Regions from separate parts of the Pandoraea thiooxydans genome, predicted to be linked through region 2. Evidence: predicted binding sites of a transcription regulator. Region 2 holds the regulator's gene; the other holds the start of a gene.

Region 1 (10,152 bases), 1.5 Mb from region 2:
TGGGCGACTGGCTCAAGATGCACTGGCCGAGTGTGAGGCAAGCGCTGCTGGACGGGACGTATATTCCACGAGCCGTGCGCCGAGTGGACATTCCCAAGCCGACGGGCGGGGTGCGCACGCTCGGGGTGCCGACCGTGGTAGATCGGCTCATCCAGCAGGCAATACATCAAGTGCTACAACCGATCTTCGAGCCGACGTTCTCGGCAAGTAGTTTCGGTTTCCGGCCGGGCAAGAGCGCGCTGGATGCTGTGCGTCAAGCGCAAGCTCATGTCCAAGGTGGTCAGCATTGGGTGGTGGACATCGACTTGGAGAAGTTCTTCGATCGGGTCAACCACGACGTGCTGATGGCCCGAGTTGCGCGGCATGTGCAAGACAGAACAGTGCTGAAGCTGATTCGTCGCTTCCTGGAAGCGGGGATGATGGCCGAAGGGCTGATCCAGGAGCGCACGGAAGGCACGCCACAAGGCGGACCGCTCTCGCCCCTGCTGTCCAACATCTTGCTGAGCGACTTGGATCGGAAACTGGAGAGCCGGGGTCTGGCGTTCTGCCGATACGCGGACGACTGCAACATCTATGTCGGCAGCAAAACGGCGGGACGCCGGGTCATGGCGAGCATCAGGGTCTATCTCGAGAGGGCCTTGAAGCTGCGCGTGAACGAGGCCAAGAGCGCGGTGGCCCCGCCAAGTACCCGCAAATTCCTGGGTTACCGGGTAGCGGTACGGCAGGGCCAGGCGCACATCCGCGTCGCACCCGAGAGCATCAAGCGATTGGTTGATCGGGTGCGTGCGCTGCTGCGTCAGGGACGCGGGTGGTCCCTGGCACACACGATCCAAGCGCTCAACCCGCTGCTGCGCGGTTGGGCTACATACTTCCGCTTGAACGACCAGCGACGGCGGATGGAAGACTTGGACGGATGGCTGCGTCGACGCTTACGCTGTCTGCTCTGGCGGCAGTGGAAGCGGCCCCGCACGCGGGAGCGCCGACTGCTTGAGCTGGGGCTGCGCCCCGACCGGGCATGGAAATCCAGCGTCAACGGGCGTGGCCCCTGGTGGAATGCCGGGTCCCACCACCTGAAGCAAGCATTACCCAACGCCTATTTCGAGGTGCGGGGACTGATCTCGATCCGCGCTACTGTGGATCGCCTTCAGCGTATCAACTGAACCGCCGTATGCGGAGCCGCACGTACGGTGGTGTGGGCGGGCTGAGGGGGTAACTCCTCACCCGACCCGATCATCGGCGTGCGGGCCGCTGGCGTGAGGTATGAGGATCGATTGCTCAGGATTCGCGAATCGTGAAGCGCTCGAAGCGCCCCGCCAGTCGCTCGGCCAGACCCTTTGTGGCAGGCGCCGGCATGCCCGGCAGGCGGCACGCTTGCACGCTCCAGGCGTGCACATCCAGGCGAGCAAGCGCATCGCCCAAGGCCAGCAGTTCCGATTCGGGAAACAGCGCCGGGTGCCAGGTCGTCCTGCACTCATAATCGGCCCCGCTTTCCTGTATCAGCCGCAATGACTCCATCACCTTGGCCGAGGCGCGCGGCACACCCACGATACTCTCGTGGAATATGACGGGGGCCTTGATATCCAGGCCGATCCAGTCCACCAGCGGCAATACCGCAGCCAGCCGCTCCGGGGCCATGCCGGCGGTGTGCAGGGCGACGCGCATCCCCAGGTCGCGAACCGCTTGCGCGGCCTCGGGCAGGGCGGCTTGCAGCGTCGGCTCGCCGCCCGAGAACACGACGCCATCAAGCAGGCCGCGCCGACGGCCGAGAAACGCCAGCACATCGTCCCAGGAGCGCTCGGCAGGCGCATCGGCCGGAATCAGATGCGCGTTCTGGCAGTAGACGCAACGCCAGGCGCAGCCCTGGCAGAACACCACCGCCGCAAGGTGTCCGGGAAAATCGATGGAGGTCAGCGGCACGAGGCCGCCGACCCGCAGACCGCTCATGAGATCAAGTCTCCTGGGCGCAGCGCCGCTCACTGAAAAAGCGGCGCTCGGCGTGTTCGCCCTTTTTGCCGATATTGAAGCTGGCCACCGGGCGGTGATAGCCCATCACCCGCGTCCAGACTTCGCAGGGCTGGCGCTCTTCGTCCCTCAATTCGATGGCGTCGGCGCTCAGGCGGGTGGGTTCGGATAGTTCGATCATGGTGTCACCTTTGACGAGTGGTGGAATCAAGCGACGGGCTGGCCGCGCTTGCGCGCCAGAATCTCCTCGTCGCACTTGGGGCAGAACGCGTGTTCCCCGGCCAGATAGCCGTGTGTGGGGCAAATCGAAAAGGTGGGTGTCACAGTGACATACGGCAGGCGAAAATTCTCCAGCGCCCGGCGTACCAGCCGCATGCAAGCCGCGCCGCTGGACAGGCGCTCGCCCATATAGAGATGCAGGACGGTGCCGCCGGTATATTTGGCCTGCAGCGCTTCCTGACGCTCGAGCGCCTCGAACGGGTCGTCGGTGCACCCGACCGGCAACTGCGAGGAATTGGTGTAGTACGGCTGCGCCGCCGTGCCGGCCTGCAGGATATCCGGCCAGCGCCTGTTGTCCTCCTTGGCGAAGCGGTAGGTGGTGCCCTCGGCGGGTGTTGCTTCGAGGTTGTACATGTGCCCGGTTTCTTCCTGGAAAGCGACGATGCGCGCGCGCACGTGGTCGAGCAGGCGCAGCGCGAAGGCATGGCCCCAGTCGGTGGTGAGGTCGTGCTGGTCGCCGCTGAAGTTGCGGATCATCTCGTTGATGCCGTTGACCCCGAGGGTCGAAAAGTGGTTGCGCAACGTGCCGAGATAGCGCTTGGTGTAAGGAAACAGGCCTTGGTCCATCAGGTGCTGGATGAGCTTGCGCTTGACCTCCAGCGTATCGCGGCCGATCGCCAGCAGCTCATCGAGCCGCGCCAGCAAGCCGGCCTCGTCACCCCGGTAGCGGTAACCCAGGCGTGCACAGTTGACCGTGACCACGCCGATACTGCCGGTCTGCTCGGCACTGCCGAACAGGCCATTGCCGCGCTTGAGCAACTCGCGCAGATCCAATTGCAGCCGGCAGCACATGGACCGGACCATATTGGGTTTCAGCTCCGAGTTCACGAAGTTCTGGAAGTAAGGCAGGCCATATTTGGCGGTCATGTCGAACAGCCGCGCGGCGTTCTCGCTCTGCCAGGGGAACGCCGGCGTGATGTTGTAGGTGGGGATGGGGAAGGTGAACACCCGTCCCTTGGCGTCGCCTTCGGTCATGACCTCCAGGTAGGCCTGGTTGATCAGGTCCATCTCGGCCTGCAGCTCGCCATAGGAAAACGGCATCTCCTGGCCGCCGATCACCGGGATCTGCTCGCGCAAATCATCCGGGCAAACCCAGTCGAAGGTCAGATTGGTAAAGGGGGTCTGGGTGCCCCAGCGGGACGGCACATTGAGGTTGTAGATCAACTCCTGAATGTGCTGCTTGACCTCCCGGTAGGTCATGCGATCCTTGCGCACGAAGGGCGCCATGTAAGTGTCGAAGGACGAGAAGGCCTGGGCGCCGGCCCATTCATTCTGCATGGTGCCGAGAAAGTTGACGATCTGTCCGACCGCGCTCGACAGATGCCGGGGCGGCGCAGCTTCCACCTTGCCCGGCACGCCGTTGAAACCCTCGGTCAGCAGGGTGCGCAGCGACCAGCCGGCGCAATAGCCCGACAGCATGTCCAGGTCATGGATATGGATGTCGCCCTCCCGGTGGGCCGCGCCCGCTTCCGGCGCGTAGACGTGAGACAGCCAGTAGTTGGCGGTGACCTTGCCGGCCACGTTGAGGATCAGGCCGCCCAACGAATAACCCTGATTGGCATTGGCATTGACGCGCCAATCCTGGCGATTCAGGTATTCGTTGATGGATGACGCCACGTCCACCAGGGTTTTGCTGTCCTGGCGCAACTTCGCATGCCGCTCGCGATAGACGATGTAGGCGCGCGCGGTTTTCAGATAGCCGGCGGCGATCAAGGTGAGTTCGACGACGTCCTGGATCTGCTCGATGGCAGGTGCCTGGCCAGCAAATCGCTCGCCCACTGCCTTAACGACCTGGTTGCCGAGCAAATCAGCCTCGTTGGCGCCAAATTCGCCGCTGGCCTGGCCGGCGCGGGCCATCGCCGAGCGTATTTTCGCGGCGTCGAACGGCAGCAGGCGCCCGTCGCGCTTGCGCACCTCGCAGGGCCCGGCGGTGAGCAAGGTATCGCGCGTTTCTGGCATGGCTCGGCTCCTTTAACTATAGGTTGTGGTCATGGTATTTGCCGACCACAATATATTGTGTGATCTAGGTCAAAGAATCGATCCTCGCACCGCTGGGGCCGCGCCCGCCGGGCCACCACGACATGGCCTGCATCCGGCGCAGCAACAGGCGTCGCAGCGGCCAACTGTCCTACAATGCGCACATGTGATGATTCGACTGTGTGCCATGCTCACTCAACGCTTGCCCCTGTATTTCCGGCTGGTTCGGCTCGATAAGCCGATCGGCACGGTCCTGCTGCTATGGCCGACGCTCAATGCGTTGTGGATCGCCTCGGACGGCCGTCCGCCGCTGGGCGTGCTGCTGATATTTATCGTTGGGACGTTTCTGATGCGCTCGGCCGGCTGCGCGATCAACGATTACGCCGATCGCGATTTCGACAAATACGTCAAGCGCACCCAGGAGCGGCCGTTGACCTCGGGGCGTATCGACGCGTGGGAAGCGCTGGCGGTCGCCGGAGTCCTGGCGCTGGCGGCCTTCTTGCTGATTCTGCCGCTCAACGGGCTGACCAAATGGCTGTCCGTGCCGGCATTGTTCGTGGCGGCCAGCTATCCGTTCATGAAGCGCTTTTTCGCCATTCCGCAGGCTTACCTGGGTGTCGCGTTCGGCTTCGGGATTCCGATGGGGTTTGCCGCGGTGCAGGGCCATGTGCCGCCGCTGGCCTGGCTGCTGCTGCTGGCCAACGTGTTCTGGTCGGTCGCCTACGATACCGAATATGCGATGGTCGACCGGGACGACGACGTGCACATCGGCATCAAGACTTCGGCCATCACATTCGGGCGCTATGACGTGGCGGCCGTGATGGCCTGCTACGCCGCGATGTTCGTCATTACCGGCGGGGTCGGATACCGCCTGCAGTTCGGCTGGCCGTTCTGGCTTGGCATGGCGGTGGCGGTGGCTTGCGCCGTATACCACTATTTCCTGATCCGCGGGCGCGAGCGCATGCGGTGTTTCGCCGCGTTTCGCCACAACAACTGGCTCGGCGCGGCGATTTTCGCCGGCATCTTCTTTCACTACCTGCTCACGCCGGCGCATTGACCCCCTGCGGCGCCGCAGGCCGGTGAGCGGCTGATCCGCTAATCGGCGCCCAACTCCGCGCCAAGTTCGCGCGAGCGCGCATGTGCCGCATGAATGCCGCGCACAATGGCGGCCTTCACGCCGTCATGCTCGAACGAGGTCAACGCCGCGAACGTGGTGCCTCCCTTGGAAGTAACGCGCTCGCGCAGCACGCTGGCCGGCTCACTCGACTGCGCCGCGAGCTCGGCGGCCCCGGCGACCGTGGCGATCGCCAGTTGCCGGCCCTGTGCTTCGGAGAAACCCAGTTCGGCAGCCGCTTGCTGCATCGCTTCGATAAAGTAGAAAACATAGGCGGGGCCGCTGCCCGATAGCGCGGTGACGCCGTCGAGTTGCGCTTCGTTGTCGCACCAGATGACTTGCCCCGCGGCTTTCAATACGCGTTCGGCCAACTGGCGCCGCGAGGTGTCCACACCGGACAGCGCGGCAAGGCCGGAGATGCCCTTGCCGACCAGCGCCGGCGTATTGGGCATACAGCGCACGATCTGGTCGTAGCCACCCAGCCAGCGCGACAGCACGGCCGCATGCACGCCCGCGGCGATGCTGATGACGAGTTGTCCGCGCAGATAGGGTGCGAGCGATTGCGCCGCTTCCTTCAGGTGCTGCGGCTTGACCGCCAGCACGATGGCCTCCTGATCGCGCAGGCGTTCGCTCAATTGCGTGCCGGCGTTGATTCCGAAAGTTTTCGTCAGATGCTCGCACGTTTGCGGCGAGAGATCGACCGCGCTCAGGTCGGTTGCCGGTACGCCCTGCCTGAGCAGGCCCCCGATCAGGGCGCCGGCCATATTGCCGCCGCCGATAAATGCGATTTTCATGAAGCTCCTCACAGTGGATAAAAGAGACATTCCATCAGGCGCGCGCACCGAAGATCGCGGTGCCGATGCGTACCAGAGTAGCACCTTCGGCGATGGCCGCCTCGAGATCCGCCGACATGCCCATCGAGAGCGTATCGAGCGCCAGCCCTTCGGCGCGCAGTTGTTCCCACAGCTCGCGCAGTGCGCGAAACGGTTTGCGCTGCAGGGTCGGGTCATCGTGCGGCTCGGGAATGGCCATCAGGCCGCGCAGCCGCAGGCGCGGCAGCGCGGCAATCCGGTGCGCCAGTTGAGCGGCGTCGCTCACGGCCGCGCCGCTCTTGCTTGCCTCGCCACTGATGTTGACCTGCAGGCACACCTGCAGCGGCGCGCAGTGCGCGGGCCGCTGGGCCGACAGCCGCTCGGCGGTCTTGAGTCGGTCGACCGAATGCACCCAGTCGAACTGCTCGGCGACCAGCCGTGTTTTGTTGCTTTGCAGCGGGCCGATGAAATGCCACTGCAGCGACTCGCGAACGTCGGCCAGCGCGGCGATCTTGTCGAGCGCTTCCTGCACATAGTTTTCGCCGAAGGCCCGTTGGCCGGCAGCAAATGCCTCGCGCACGACGTCGGCGCTGACAGTTTTCGAGACGGCCAGCAGTTGCACGCTGTGCGCCGGCCGGCCGGCGCCAGCGGTGGCCGCGTCGATACGCTGCAGGACGTTTTTCAGATTGAGGGCGATGGTGGACATGGGGGCTCGGTGCTACGGTCGGCGAGGCCGGCGCACGGTCACGCCGCGAGACGACTTCATCGGAGTGATTATAAATGGAACTTGGCGAGCTTCTTCGGCACGCGGCGCAGCGCGGCGCCTCGGATCTGCATTTGTCGGCCGGCATGCCGCCGTGCCTGCGCATCGACGGCGAGCTGGTGCCGGCCGATGCCGAGCGGCTCGGCGGCGATCAAATCGGCGCAGTGCTGCATGACGTGATGGACGACGCCCAGCGTGCGCGCCATGCGGCGCGGCACGAATGCGATTTCTCGCTCGACTGGCCCGGCTTGCCGCGTGTGCGCGTCAACGCATACTGGCAGGCGCGCGGCCCCGCCGCCGCGCTGCGTCTGATCGCCCGGGATGTCCCGTCGCTGGAGGCATTGTGTTTGCCCGACGCGTTGGGCGCGCTGTCGCTCAAGGCGGCCGGACTGGTGCTGGTTACCGGGCCCACCGGCTCGGGCAAATCGACCACGCTGACGGCCCTGCTCGATCACCGCAATCGCTCTCACGCCGGGCACATTCTGACCATCGAGGATCCTATCGAATACGTGCATGCGTCGCACCGCAGCCTGGTGACGCAGCGCGAAGTCGGCGCGCATACGCACAACTTCGCCAGTGCCTTGCGAGCGGCGCTGCGCGAAGACCCCGACGCGATTCTGCTGGGCGAGCTGCGCGATCTGGACACCATTCGGCTTGCCCTGACGGCAGCCGAAACCGGTCACCTTGTGTTCGGCACGCTGCACACGCGCTCGGCCGCGCAGGCCGTCGAGCGTATCGTCGACGTGTTTCCCGGCGACGAGAAACAGGCTGCGCGCGGATTGCTGGCCGAATCGCTCGAGGCGGTGATTGCGCAGGTGCTGGTCAGGCGCGCCGACGGCCCGGGCCGGCTCGCCGCGCAAGAGATTTTGCTGAGTACCCCGGCGGTGCGCAATCTGATTCGCGAGGGCAAGACGACACAACTTCAGTCGGTGCTGCAGACCGGTCAGCATCTGGGCATGCAAACCTTCGAGCAGCATTTGGCGGGGCTGCGCGCGCAGGGCCGAATCGAACGGCCGGCGGCACGCCCTTCATCGAGCCAGGCGCCGCGCTAGGGCGCTGGTTCTATGGCACACTGCGACCTGTTCAATGGCGGGCGAGGCAATCATGAGCAGCATCTACGATTTTTCCGTGCGAACCTTGAGCGGCGAGGAAGTGCCGCTGCGCCAATATGCGGGCAAGACGCTGCTGATCGTCAATACCGCCAGTCAATGCGGTTTCACGCCGCAATATGCCGGGCTCGAGCGGCTCTATCAGCAGTACGGCGCGCGCGGTCTGGTCGTGCTGGGTTTTCCGTGCAACCAGTTCGGCGCGCAGGAGCCCGGCAGCGCCGAGGAAATTCGTAGTTTCTGCGACACCCAATTTGGCGTGACCTTCCCGATGTTTGCCAAAATCGATGTCAAAGGATCCGGCGCACATCCGCTTTATCAGTGGCTGACGGCCGAAAAACGCGGCGTGCTCGGGACTCACGCGATCAAATGGAACTTCACCAAGTTCCTGGTCGGCGCCGATGGCCGGGTCCTCAAGCGTTACGCCCCGACCACCAAGCCCGAAGAACTGCAGCAGGACATCGAGGCGGTGCTGCCGCCTGCCTGAATGGCGACGGTGCCTGGCGCCAGCCGGCGCCTCAATGCCACAGGCTGAGCAGCAGCGGGACCAGAATCGGCGTGAGCACGCCATTGAGGCCCATGCCCAGACCGGAAAACGCGCCTGCCTCATCGCTCACCTGAAACGCGCGCGCGGTGCCGATTCCGTGAGCCGCGACGCCGGTCGCGAAGCCACGCACCGCATAGTCCTTGATGCGCAGCGCATTCAGGATGAAGGTCGCGAGGATGGCGCCGAGAATGCCGGTCGAGATCACCAGCACCGCGGTCAGCGATGGCAGGCCGCCGATTTTGTCCGCAATCCCCATGGCGATCGGCGTCGTTACCGACTTGGGCGCGATCGACAGCGTCGTGGTGCGGGACGCGCCGAGCAGCATGGCAATGCCTGTGCCCGAGACAATCGCGGTGAGCGAGCCCGCCAGCAGGCCGCCGAGCAGCGGGATCGCATGGCGGCGCAGCCGCGGCCATTGCTGATATAGCGGCACGGCCAGCGCCACGGTGGCTGGGCCAAGCAGGAAGTGCACGAACTGGGCACCCTCGAAGTAAGTCGGGTACGGCGTATGGGTGAGCGTGAGCACCGTGACCAGCAGCGCCACGGCGATGGCAACCGGATTCGCCAGCGGATTGAAGCGGCAGCGCTGGTAGATGGCGAACGCGGCGAGATAAGCCAGCAGGGTGGCGCTCAGGCCCAGCAATGGCGTGGTTGCCAGGTAGACCCATATGGCTGCGATGCGGGGCGTCATGCGGCATGCTCCGTGCGGCGTTTTTCCTGCCAGCGAATCAGGGCTTGCGTGACCAGCGCCGTGACCGTGATGGTCAGGGCCGTGCTGACGACCAGCGCCACGACAATTGCCAGCCACTGTCCGCTCAACGTATGGGCCTGCGCCATGATGCCGACGCCGGCAGGCACGAACAACAGCGATAAATGACGCAGCAGCTCCTGCGAGGTGGGAGCAATGACTGGCAGCAGCCGCTCGTTGGCGAGCAGCCAGAGCAACAGCAGCACCATGCCGATGACCGGTCCCGGGATCGGCAGGTGCAGCGAGTAGCTGAGAATTTCGCCGATGGTCTGAAACATCAGCAGCACGGCGAAGGTTTGCAGCATCCGGTTGTCTTTCATTTTGGTCTCCGGGGGATTGTCATACCAGCAGGCTGTCGACCAATTCGATCCAATGTCTGACCGGCGTGCGCGTGCCGCTTTGCAGGTGCGCGATGCAGCCGACGTTGGCCGACAGGATCGTCGCGGGGCGCTGCGCCTCGCATTGGGCCAGCTTGTTGTCGCGCAAACGCGTGGCGAGTTCCGGCTGCAGCAACGAGTAGGTGCCGGCCGACCCGCAACACAGATGACTGTCCTGAACCGGCTTGAGATTGACGCCCAGTTCGAGCAGCAAGCGCTCGACCTCGCCGCGCAGTTGCTGGGCGTGCTGCAGCGTACAGGGGGGGTGATAGGCGAGCACCTGGTTGCCGGGGCGGTGCGTGCGTTGCTTGAGCGTGGCCGCATGCGCCGGCAGGATCTCGCTGGGGTCGCGCGCGGCCGCGGCGACGCGCTCGGCCCGGGCGGCATAGCGCGAGTCGTGCCGCAACAGGTGTCCATACTCCTTGACCATCGCACCACAACCGGAGGCATTGATCACGATCGATTCG
Region 2 (10,152 bases):
GAGAAGATCGGCAGTTGTTCGGTTTCCTGGAAGCCGCCCAGACCCATCGTCATGGTGCCGGATTCCGGCGTGATCATGACCACCGGGCTGTGCGCCCAGTAGGCCGCGGCGATCGACGTCACGAAGTTGGTGATGCCGGGGCCGTTCTGCGCCATGCATACGCCATGGCGGCCGGCTACGCGCGAGAAGCCGTCGGCCATATGGCCGGCGCCTTGTTCGTGCACGGTCGGAATGTAGCGAATGCCGGCGGCCGGAAAAATGTCCAGCGCATCCATGCAGGCCGAGCCGACGATGCCGAACACATCGGTCACGCCGTTGGCGACCAGCGTTTCGACAAACGCTTCGGATGGCGTCATTTTGGTTTTGCCCTGTGTGACTTGGCGGTTGGCCATGGTATGTCTCCTATTTAGGGGGGGCGGTGGGCGACGGCGTCAGCCGCCAAAAATTTATGGAACAAAATGTACGGTTTATTTTTGTACAAAGACACTAAAAAGACAATACCGGTTACAAAAAAATTTTTCGGTACGATTCGTTGACAAAAATTTAATCGTGCCGCATATTGAGCCCGTGCATACCGGGAGTTATGAAGCAATGACTGGAGTGCTTGCAGAGGGCCCGCCGACCAGGCAGGCCAAACCAGCAAAGCAAACGGCGCCAGACCAGGCGCCGCAGGAGGGAGTGCGCGCGCGGCAGGATGGCGCGGACGGCAGCCGGTACAATAAGCCCGTTTCATTTTTCGGAACGGAAGACGGCATGAATAAAGCTGATACGCCCACCCTGCGCGCCTTTGCGCTGTTGGAGCACCTCGTCAAGGCCGATCGGCCGTTGTCGCTGGCCGAGATCGTGCAGGACTTCGAGGCGCCCAAGGCATCGCTGCACCGCATGCTGGCGGCGCTCGAGGCTGGCGGCCTGGTGATTCGCGAACCCGGCGGCAAGAACACCTATGCAATCGGGCCGCGCCTGTCGCAGTTGGGCATGAACGTGGTCATGCATACCGGCGGGCGGCGCGTCAGGCATGCCATCCTGAGCCGGTTGGTGGCCGATCTGGGCGAGACCTGCAATCTCACCATGCTCAACGAGACGGAGGTGCTGTATCTGGATCGCAAAGAGGCCCCGTGGCCGCTGCGACTGGATCTGAAGCCCGGCTCGCAAGTGCCCGTGCACTGTTCGGCCAGCGGCAAGCTGCTGCTGGCGATGCTGCCGCGCGAGGAGCGCGGCATGCTGGTGCGAACCCTGAAGCTCGAACGCTTCACGGCCAACACCATCACCGACGTGGAATTGCTGGAGGCCGAGCTCGATCGCATCGCCTACAAGCAGATCGGGGTCGACAACGAAGAATTCGTGGCTGGCATCGCCTGCGTGGCGGCGCCCTTGATCTCGGTCAACGGCACGTGCCTGGCGGCCATCGCGGTGCACGCGCCGATCGCCCGCACGCCGCTGTCGCGGGCCATGGAGTTCGTGCCGCGCCTGCAGGAAGCAGCCCGGGAACTGGCGCAAACATTTTAGTCGCGGGAGCTCCTCCCGGCCGGCCAGGCCAGGGGCGGCGCGCCCGTCCAGGAGGAGACATGTCGTATACCTACCCCTATTTGAACGGCCTGATCGATCAGGCCGCCGGCTCCAGCATCACGATCGCCGTCGTTTATCCGTGCGAAGAAGTCTCGCTGCGCGCCGCGATCGGCGCGAGCACTCGCGGGCTGGGCAAGCTGCTGCTGGTCGGGCCGCGCGAGCGCATGACGCAGGTGGCCGCTGCCGGCGGCATCGACCTGAGCGGTGCAACCCTGGTCGACACCCCCGACGATCCGGTCGCCGCTGCGCGGGAGGCCGCCGCACTGGTCGGACAAGGGCAGGCCCAGGCCATCATGAAAGGCAGCCTGCACACCGACGAACTGATGGGGGTGCTGGTCGGCCGTGAGGCGGGCCTGCGCACCAGCCGCCGCATCTCGCATGTGTTCCTGTTCGACATGGCCGACATGCCCAAGCCGCTGATGCTGACCGATTGCGTGGTCAATATCGCGCCGGATCTGATGGTCAAGCGCGATATCGTCCAGAATGCGATCGATCTCGCGCATGTGGTCGGCATTGCCAAACCGCTGGTCGGCATTCTGTCGGCCACCGAGTCGGTCAATCCGGCCATTCCGGGCACGCTCGACGCGGCGGCGCTGTGCAAGATGGCCGATCGGGGCCAGATTACCGGCGGCGTGCTGGACGGCCCGCTGGCGTTCGACAATGCCATCTCGCTCGAATCGGCCCGCATCAAGAAAATCCATTCGCCGGTGGCCGGCCATCCCGACATCCTGCTGGTGCCCAATCTCGAAACCGGCAATACCCTCTATAAATCGCTGGTCTACCTGGGCCACGCCGAATGCGCGGGGCTGGTGCTCGGCACCCGGGTGCCGGTGATCCTCACCAGCCGGGCCGATTCGCCGTTCTCGCGGCTGGCCTCGGTCGCCCTCGGCGTGCTGTTCGCGGCACGCAAGCCGGCCGCCTGAATCCGGCGCGGCGGCCGCGCAACACCACCGGGGTTTGGCCCGGTTGCCTATCAGGCCGTCCTCGCATACACTACTGGCGCCATATCCCCCGCGTGACTGGCGATTACGGCATGCCCGGCATGCCCGAGGTGGACTGACCCACCGGGAAGCGCGGGGCGCATTTTTGCCGTTCGCCTGGGCAGCCGTGATGGCGGGGCTGCTCTGTCTATTGCTTGCCACCAATCGTTGGCATGCCCGCCCCGCCTCATCGGATAACCTGTTCAACCCAACGGAAAACCCATGTTCGACAAAGCCAAGGACACGATCGCGAATATCGACCCCGAAATCTGGGCGGTCATTCAGCAGGAAAATCAGCGCCAGGAAGACCATATCGAGCTGATCGCCTCGGAAAACTACACCAGCCCGGCGGTCATGGCCGCACAGGGCTCGCAGCTCACCAACAAGTACGCCGAGGGATACCCGGGCAAGCGCTATTACGGCGGTTGCGAATACGTCGACGTGGTCGAGCAGCTGGCGATCGATCGCGTCAAGCAACTGTTCGGCGCCGAGGCCGCCAACGTGCAGCCGAACTCCGGCTCCCAGGCCAATCAGGGTGTGTTCTTCGCCGCGCTCAAGCCGGGCGACACGATCATGGGCATGAGCCTGGCGCATGGCGGCCACCTCACGCACGGCTCGCCGGTCAACATGTCCGGCAAGTGGTTCAACGTGGTCAGCTACGGGCTGAACGAAAAAGAAGAGATCGATTACGACGCCGCCGCCAAGCTGGCCGAACAGCACAAACCGAAGCTGATCGTCGCGGGCGCCTCGGCTTATTCGCTGCACATCGATTTCGAGCGCATGTCGCAGATCGCCAAATCGATCGGCGCTTACTTCATGGTCGACATGGCGCACTATGCCGGCCTGATCGCCGCCGGCGTCTACCCGAACCCGGTGCCGTTCGCCGACTTCGTCACCACCACCACGCACAAGAGCCTGCGCGGCCCGCGCGGCGGCGTGATCCTGATGAAGGCCGAGCACGAGAAGATCGTCAACTCGGCGATTTTCCCCGGCATTCAGGGCGGCCCGCTGATGCACGTGATCGCCGGCAAGGCCGTGGCCTTCAAGGAGGCGCTGTCGCCCGATTTCAAGGTGTACCAGCAACAGGTGGTGGACAATGCCCGCGTGCTGGCCGAGACCCTGGTGCAGCGCGGTTTGCGCATCGTCTCCGGGCGCACCGAGTCGCACGTGATGCTGGTCGACCTGCGCGCCAAGCAAATCACCGGCAAGGCGGCCGAAGCGGCGCTGGGCGAAGCCCACATGACGGTCAACAAGAACGCCATTCCGAACGATCCGGAAAAGCCGTTCGTGACCAGCGGCATTCGTCTGGGCTCGCCGGCGATGACCACGCGCGGCTTCGGGCAAGCCGAGACCGTGCAAGTGGGCAACCTGATCGCCGACGTGCTCGAGAATCCCGCCGATGCGGCGAACCTCGAACGCGCGCGCGCGCAAGTGGCCGACCTGACCAAGCGTTTCCCGGTCTATCGCTGAGCGCCTGAGCCTGCTACCCACCACGGCCCGCCGCGATGCGCTGCCCCTTCTGCCGTCACGATGACACCCAGGTCATCGACTCGCGCGAGGCCGAGGACGGCGCCGCCATCCGGCGGCGCCGCAAATGCCCCTCCTGCGACAAGCGCTTCACGACCTACGAACGGGTCGAACTGGCGCTGCCCTCGGTCGTCAAGAAAGACGGCAGCCGGGCCGACTACGATCGCGCCAAGGTGCGCGCCAGCATGCAGCTGGCGATTCGCAAGCGCCCCGTCAGCGCCGAAGCGCTCGACGCCGCCATCGCCCGCATCGAATACAAACTGCTGGCCGGCGGCGAGCGCGAAGTCGTCAGCCAGCGCATCGGCGAACTGGTGATGCGCGAGCTCAAGCGGCTCGACAAGATCGCCTACATCCGTTTCGCATCCGTCTACCGCAGTTTCGAAGACGTCGCCGAATTCCGCGACGTGCTCGAAGAGATCGACAGCGAGCGACCCAAGCGGCGCTGATCCGGGGTCATTTCCGCTGTGTTGCGCAGACCAGGCCGAACGGACAGTTCGGCCTTTTCGTTTGTGCGCAGCTGTGCGCCAAGGATCGTACCGCCATTCTTTATGGGTCTTAATCCGCAATCGGAGATTTCTAATGTCCGCCAGGAATTCACCCCGATAGCATGTCGCTCCATTCATCGAATACAAAACATCAACCTCATGAGCGATCTCGCGACCACGCAATGGGTCATGGTGCTTGCTTTGATCTCCGCCGTGAGCCGGGCTGGATTGAATCTCATCGACCGATACCAGATCGGGCTGAAAAATCTCTCCATTCTCAACGTCAATTTATGGAATAACCTCATTCCGGCGGCATTGATGACGCTCGCAGGCCTGCTGCTGGGTGCGGGGCGCGAGATCGCGCATTGCCTGCTGGATTGGCGCACCGTGGGCTTTGCCGCTCTGGTGCAGTTGACTGCCTATGCTTTTTCGTATGGGTTTCGTCACCTGAACGTCAACCAGGTCACGGTCGTTGGCAAGTTCTCCGATTTACTCATCCCCATCGGGATATTTTGGACAACATACGACTGGCAGTGGAAAACCTATGGCTTTGCGGTTGCCACGACGCTGGTGAGCTTGCCGATTTTCCTTGCGGCGGATTCGCGCCACCGCCGTTCCGGGCTTTTGACCGCCGGCGCTTTCATAGCCGGTGCGCTGGTGCTGCAGGCCGGTCTCTCGCCGCTTCTGGCACCGTCTTTCTCCGCTTCGCACCTGCGGCTCGCCGTGGTTTTCACGACCGCGGTCATCATCTGGCGGGCGGCCCTGAGCTGCATCCCCTTGTGGCGTCGGTTGATGCAGCGGCAGTCGCACGTTTTCAGACCGCCGCTGAGCGGCATGCTGTTGCTCAGGGGCGGTCTCACGGTCGTCACGCAAATGACCTTCATCGGCGCCGTCGGCAGCACCGTCTCGGCGGTCGCCTGGCCCATCTTGAACTCGACGGGATTCCTCGCCATGCTGCTTTCGAGCCTGCTGCGCAAGGACCACGTCACCGGCAAACAGAAGTGGGTGGTCGCCGCCATTGACGGGTTGACGGCGCTGCGCTTCTTTGCCTGAGCGGCGGGCGCCGAGCCGCCGGTGCGTCTTACCGAGCCGCCGCACTCACCAACACCGGATCGCTGCGATACCAATGCGGGAAAAGCTGTTTCAGGTTGGCGATCTTCGGCAGATCGTTATAGGCGATGTACGGGTTGTCAGGATGCAGCGTCAAAAAGTTTTGGTGATAGCCCTCGGCAGGGTAAAAGCCCTTGAAGGTTTCCACCCGCGTGACGATCGGCGCGGGGAATACGTGCGCGGCGTCGAGCTGGGCGATATACGCCTGCGCCACGCTGCGCTGCATCGCGTTTTGAGGAAAGATCGCCGAGCGGTATTGGGTACCGTGATCGGGCCCCTGGTAGTTGAGCTCGGTCGGGTTCTGCACTACCGAGAAATAGATCTGCAGCAGGCGCCCATAGGTGATCTTGGTCGGATCGTAGGTGATGCGCACCGATTCGGCGTGGCCGGTGTCGCCGCCGCTGACCGTTTCGTACTGGGCCGTGCTGGCCGCGCCGCCCGAGTAGCCCGACACCGCCTGCGTGACGCCGCGCACGTGCTGGAAGACCCCTTGCACGCCCCAGAAGCAGCCGCCGGCGAGCACGGCTGTCTCGCTATGCACGGAGCCGACGGTTTCATCCTTGGCCGGGGCCGGAATGGTGACCGCATTCTCGGCCGACTGTACCGACCCTTGCCATGCCAGCAGGCCGGCCAGCACGACGGCGGCGCCGGCCATTTTCAACAGCATCGGCCGAGTCCAGCGCGTGCGACGACGGATTGAAGTATTCATGATGTGATTCCTCGATACATGCTTGAGTGGCGTAACAAGTCATCCGAAAGTAAAAGCGTACGCTTGAACGCCCGGATCCAGAAATTCAATTGCAAAGGTGCGGTCGGTCACGGTCTTGTCCTGCCGAACCAATTGATATAGCCGCTGTTCGGTAATCGTGCCGTCGCCCTTGGCGTCGACATCGACCCCGTGCGCAGCGCCCGGCGGCGCGCCGTCGATGCTCACGCGAAAGCGTACCGGCTTGCCGTCCTTGGCCGGTCCGAGCACGAGATTCAGGTCGCGCGCATGAAAGCGGTACACGATGCGGCCCGTCGCGCCGTCGAGCGTGGCATGGGCGCCGCCCACCTGCCAGGTGCCCGCCAGGCCCCACTGATTGAGCGCCGGCCGCGCCGGGGCCGTATATTGCTGCGGCAAATTGCGTGTCTGGCCGCCCGCAGACGCAAACCGCTCGGCGCGCTGGTAGCCGATATAAGTCTCGGGCGATTGCAGATCGGCATTGTCGGGCGCCATTTGCACGCCTTTATCGGGCGTGCCGACCAGGCCGGTTGCGACGTTTCGATGGCCCGCCTCGGCCAGCAGTTGCTGAATCGCGTGTTCGGTCTGCGCGTATTCACCCTCGCCGAAGTGATGATGGCGAATTCGGCCCTGCGCGTCGACGAGATACTCCGCCGGCCAGTACTCGTTGTGCAGCGCGCGCCAGATCGCATAGTGATTGTCGATCGCGACCGGGTAATCGATGCCCAGCTCGTGCACCGCGCGCTTGACGTTCGCCACGTTGCGCTCGAACGCGAACTCCGGCGCATGCACGCCGATGACCACCAGCCCCTGGTCACGATACTTTTTCGCCCACGCCTTCACATACGGCAACGTGCGCAGGCAATTGATGCACGAATAGGTCCACACATCGAGCAGCAACACCTTGCCGCGCAGATCCTGCGCGGTCAGCGGCGGCGAATTGAGCCACTGCACGGCGCCCGACAGCGGCGGCAATTGCCCCTCGACCGGCAGCGCGACGCTGGCCGTCGTGACCGAAGCAGCCGTGCGCACCATGCGCATCGACGAATCCGGTTGCGCCTGCGCGGCCATCATCGCGCCGTCCCGGGCCGGGCCGGCAAGGTGCGTCGCCGCGGGAGAAAGCTCGTGGATCAATGCTTGCTCGAGACCGCTGGTGGCTACCGTCGAGACGCTGGCCAAGGCGCCGGTGTCGAGCCCAAGAGCGATGGCCGCCACGCCGCCGAGCATCGCCGCGCCGAGTCCGCGCCGAATCCATTCGCCGGCGCCCAGCGAGCGTTTCATGGCGGCGAACACCTTGCTGCCGAGCAGCAGCGCCACCGCCAGCGACGTGGCGGCGCCCGCGGCATACGCCAGCAGCAACAGCGTAGTGCCCACGCTGGCGCCGTGCAGTGCGGCGCCGGTCAGTACCAGCCCGAGAATCGGTCCGGCACACGGCGCCCACAGCAGCCCGGTCGCAATGCCGAGCAGGAACGACGATTTGGCGCCGGGTTGCCCGCTGGCGTTGGCGGCGCTCGACAAGCGATTGCCAAGTGCGACCAGCGGGCGCGTCAGATGCTCGGCCAGGCGGGGCACCAGCAGCGTCATCCCGAACAAACCCAGCATGATCAACGCCAGCCAGCGCCCGTATTGGTTGGCGGCGACCACCCAGCCGCCGCCGACGGCCGCCAGGGTAGCGACCGCGGCGAACGTCAGCACCATACCGGCCAGCAGCGGCAGGCCGCTGCGCGCGAAAGGCTGGTCCGCGCGCGAGAACACGAACGGCAGCACGGGCAGGATGCATGGACTCAGAATCGTCAGCACGCCGCCGAGATAAGCGAGCACAATGAGTAGCATTGGAGGATTCCTTGGTTTGGTTGATGCAACGATCGATCCGGGCAGGCTCGGCCGCGTTCAGGCGGCCTTGGGTGTGAAGCGCAGTGCCAGCCCATTCATGCAATAGCGCAGTCCGGTCGGCTTCGGGCCGTCGTCGAACACGTGACCCAGGTGACCGCCGCAGCGCCGGCAATGCACCTCCGTGCGCGCCATGCCGAACGACAGATCGTCGCGGGTGGCCACCGCGTGCGGCAGCGGCGCCCAGAAGCTCGGCCAGCCGGTATGACTGTCGAATTTCGTGTGCGACGAATACAGCGGCAACTGGCATCCGGCACACGAGAAAATGCCGGCACGATGCTCATTGTTCAGGGGACTGCTGTAGGGGCGCTCGGTGGCGTCCTCGCGCAGTACCGCGTAACGCTCGGGGCCGAGCAACTGGCGCCACTGTGCGTCGGTGTGCGTCACCTCGAACGTCTCGTGTGGCGCCGCAGCATCGGCCGGCGCGGCATGCAACCCGCGCCGGCCGGCCAGTACGGCCGCCATGGCGGCCGCAGCGGCGCCGCCGGTGAGAAGAAAACCGCGGCGGGATGGCATCATCGTTCTCCTGGAGTCAAAGGTCGATGTGCGCATGGTATGGCGAGGCTGGTTGCCAGATCCTCACGTAAACTTAAATTAAATGTGATACTTTGCCGCCCCGGAATTGCGCACAATGGCGGCATCACCGCCGCGGCCCCGGGCCCGGCATTCCCTTTTCCGGAACATGACGGATGGACCAGCCCAAACGCATACTGATCGTCGAAGACGATAGCCACATCGCCGAGCTGATGTGTCTGCATCTGCGCGACGAACGCTACGAAGTCGTGCACTGCGCCGACGGCGACGAGGGCCTGCGGCGGCTTGAACAGGGCGGCTGGGACGCGTTGATCCTCGACCTGATGCTGCCTGGCGTCGACGGCCTGGAGATCTGCCGGCGCGCCCGCGCGATGACGCGCTACACGCCGATCATCATCACCAGCGCACGTTCGAGCGAAGTGCATCGCATCCTCGGTTTGGAGCTGGGCGCCGACGATTACCTGGCCAAGCCGTTCTCGGTGCTCGAACTGGTGGCGCGCGTCAAGGCGCTGCTGCGGCGCGTCGACGCGCTGGCCCAGAACATGCGGCTCGACGCCGGCAGCCTGATGCTGGGCGGGCTGTCGATCGATCCGCTCACGCGCGAGGCCGCCGTCGACGGCAAGCGCATCGAATTGACGCCGCGCGAGTTCGACCTGCTGTATTTCTTCGTCCGCCATCCAGGCAAGGTGTTCTCGCGCATGGATCTGCTCAATGCCGTATGGGGCTATCAGCACGACGGCTACGAGCATACCGTCAACACCCATATCAATCGCCTGCGCGCCAAGATCGAGGCCGATCCGGCCCAGCCGTGCCGTATCCAGACGGTGTGGGGCTACGGCTACAAATTCGTGCCGGAGGCCGACGCATCATGAATCTGACGCTCACGCAGCGCCTGTCGCTGGTGTTTTCCGCATTGCTGCTGGCCTGTTGCGGCGCCTCCGCATGGCTGCAGGTGCGGGCAAACCATATGCACGAGGAAGAGGTCGTGCAGGGACTCTCGCGCGGCCTGGCCGAGCATATCGCCCACAACACCGAACTGATGGATGCCAGCGGCCTGAAGCCGGACGCGCTGCGGCGGCTGTTCGGGCAATTGATGGTCGTCAACCCGAGCGTGGAGGTGTATTTGCTCGACAGCAGCGGCCGCATCAAGGGCGACGACGCACCGGCGGGCCACCTCAGGCGCGACCGGGTCGACCTCGCGCCAGTGCACCGGTTTCTGGCCGGCGCACCGCTGCCGATCTTCGGCGACGACCCACGCAGCATCGACGGGCGCAAGGTCTTCAGCGCAGCGCCGCTGCAGGTCGGCGGCCGCGACGGCGTGGCCGGCTATATCTAC

The links. The regulator NrdR, encoded in region 2, represses ribonucleotide reductase genes. The targets are predictions, from matches to a motif close to CACNANATNTNGTG.
Region 1: the regulator NrdR is predicted to act here: its motif matches at 4,247-4,260, upstream of PATSB16_RS00510 (ribonucleoside triphosphate reductase).

The regions. Positions count from the first base shown of each region.
Region 1 is NZ_CP014839.1:100,950-111,101, forward strand. It holds gene ltrA (group II intron reverse transcriptase/maturase) at 1-1,160, shown strand, start outside; gene PATSB16_RS00500 (anaerobic ribonucleoside-triphosphate reductase activating protein) at 1,276-1,944, opposite strand; gene nrdD (anaerobic ribonucleoside-triphosphate reductase) at 1,949-2,143, opposite strand; gene PATSB16_RS00510 (ribonucleoside triphosphate reductase) at 2,170-4,200, opposite strand; gene ubiA (4-hydroxybenzoate octaprenyltransferase) at 4,406-5,275, shown strand; gene proC (pyrroline-5-carboxylate reductase) at 5,314-6,126, opposite strand; gene PATSB16_RS00525 (YggS family pyridoxal phosphate-dependent enzyme) at 6,161-6,850, opposite strand; gene PATSB16_RS00530 (type IV pilus twitching motility protein PilT) at 6,925-7,959, shown strand; gene PATSB16_RS00535 (glutathione peroxidase) at 8,012-8,500, shown strand; gene PATSB16_RS00540 (LrgB family protein) at 8,532-9,251, opposite strand; gene PATSB16_RS00545 (CidA/LrgA family protein) at 9,248-9,613, opposite strand; gene glcF (glycolate oxidase subunit GlcF) at 9,648-10,152, opposite strand, start outside.
Region 2 is NZ_CP014839.1:3,033,448-3,043,599, reverse strand. It holds gene xsc (sulfoacetaldehyde acetyltransferase) at 1-392, opposite strand, end outside; gene PATSB16_RS13945 (IclR family transcriptional regulator) at 754-1,506, shown strand; gene PATSB16_RS13940 (bifunctional enoyl-CoA hydratase/phosphate acetyltransferase) at 1,566-2,489, shown strand; ZMP/ZTP riboswitch at 2,572-2,676, shown strand; gene glyA (serine hydroxymethyltransferase) at 2,769-4,016, shown strand; gene nrdR (transcriptional regulator NrdR) at 4,052-4,519, shown strand; gene PATSB16_RS13925 (hypothetical protein) at 4,718-5,611, shown strand; gene msrA (peptide-methionine (S)-S-oxide reductase MsrA) at 5,640-6,335, opposite strand; gene PATSB16_RS13915 (cytochrome c biogenesis protein DipZ) at 6,417-8,225, opposite strand; gene msrB (peptide-methionine (R)-S-oxide reductase MsrB) at 8,283-8,798, opposite strand; gene PATSB16_RS13905 (response regulator transcription factor) at 8,972-9,688, shown strand; gene PATSB16_RS13900 (sensor histidine kinase) at 9,685-10,152, shown strand, end outside.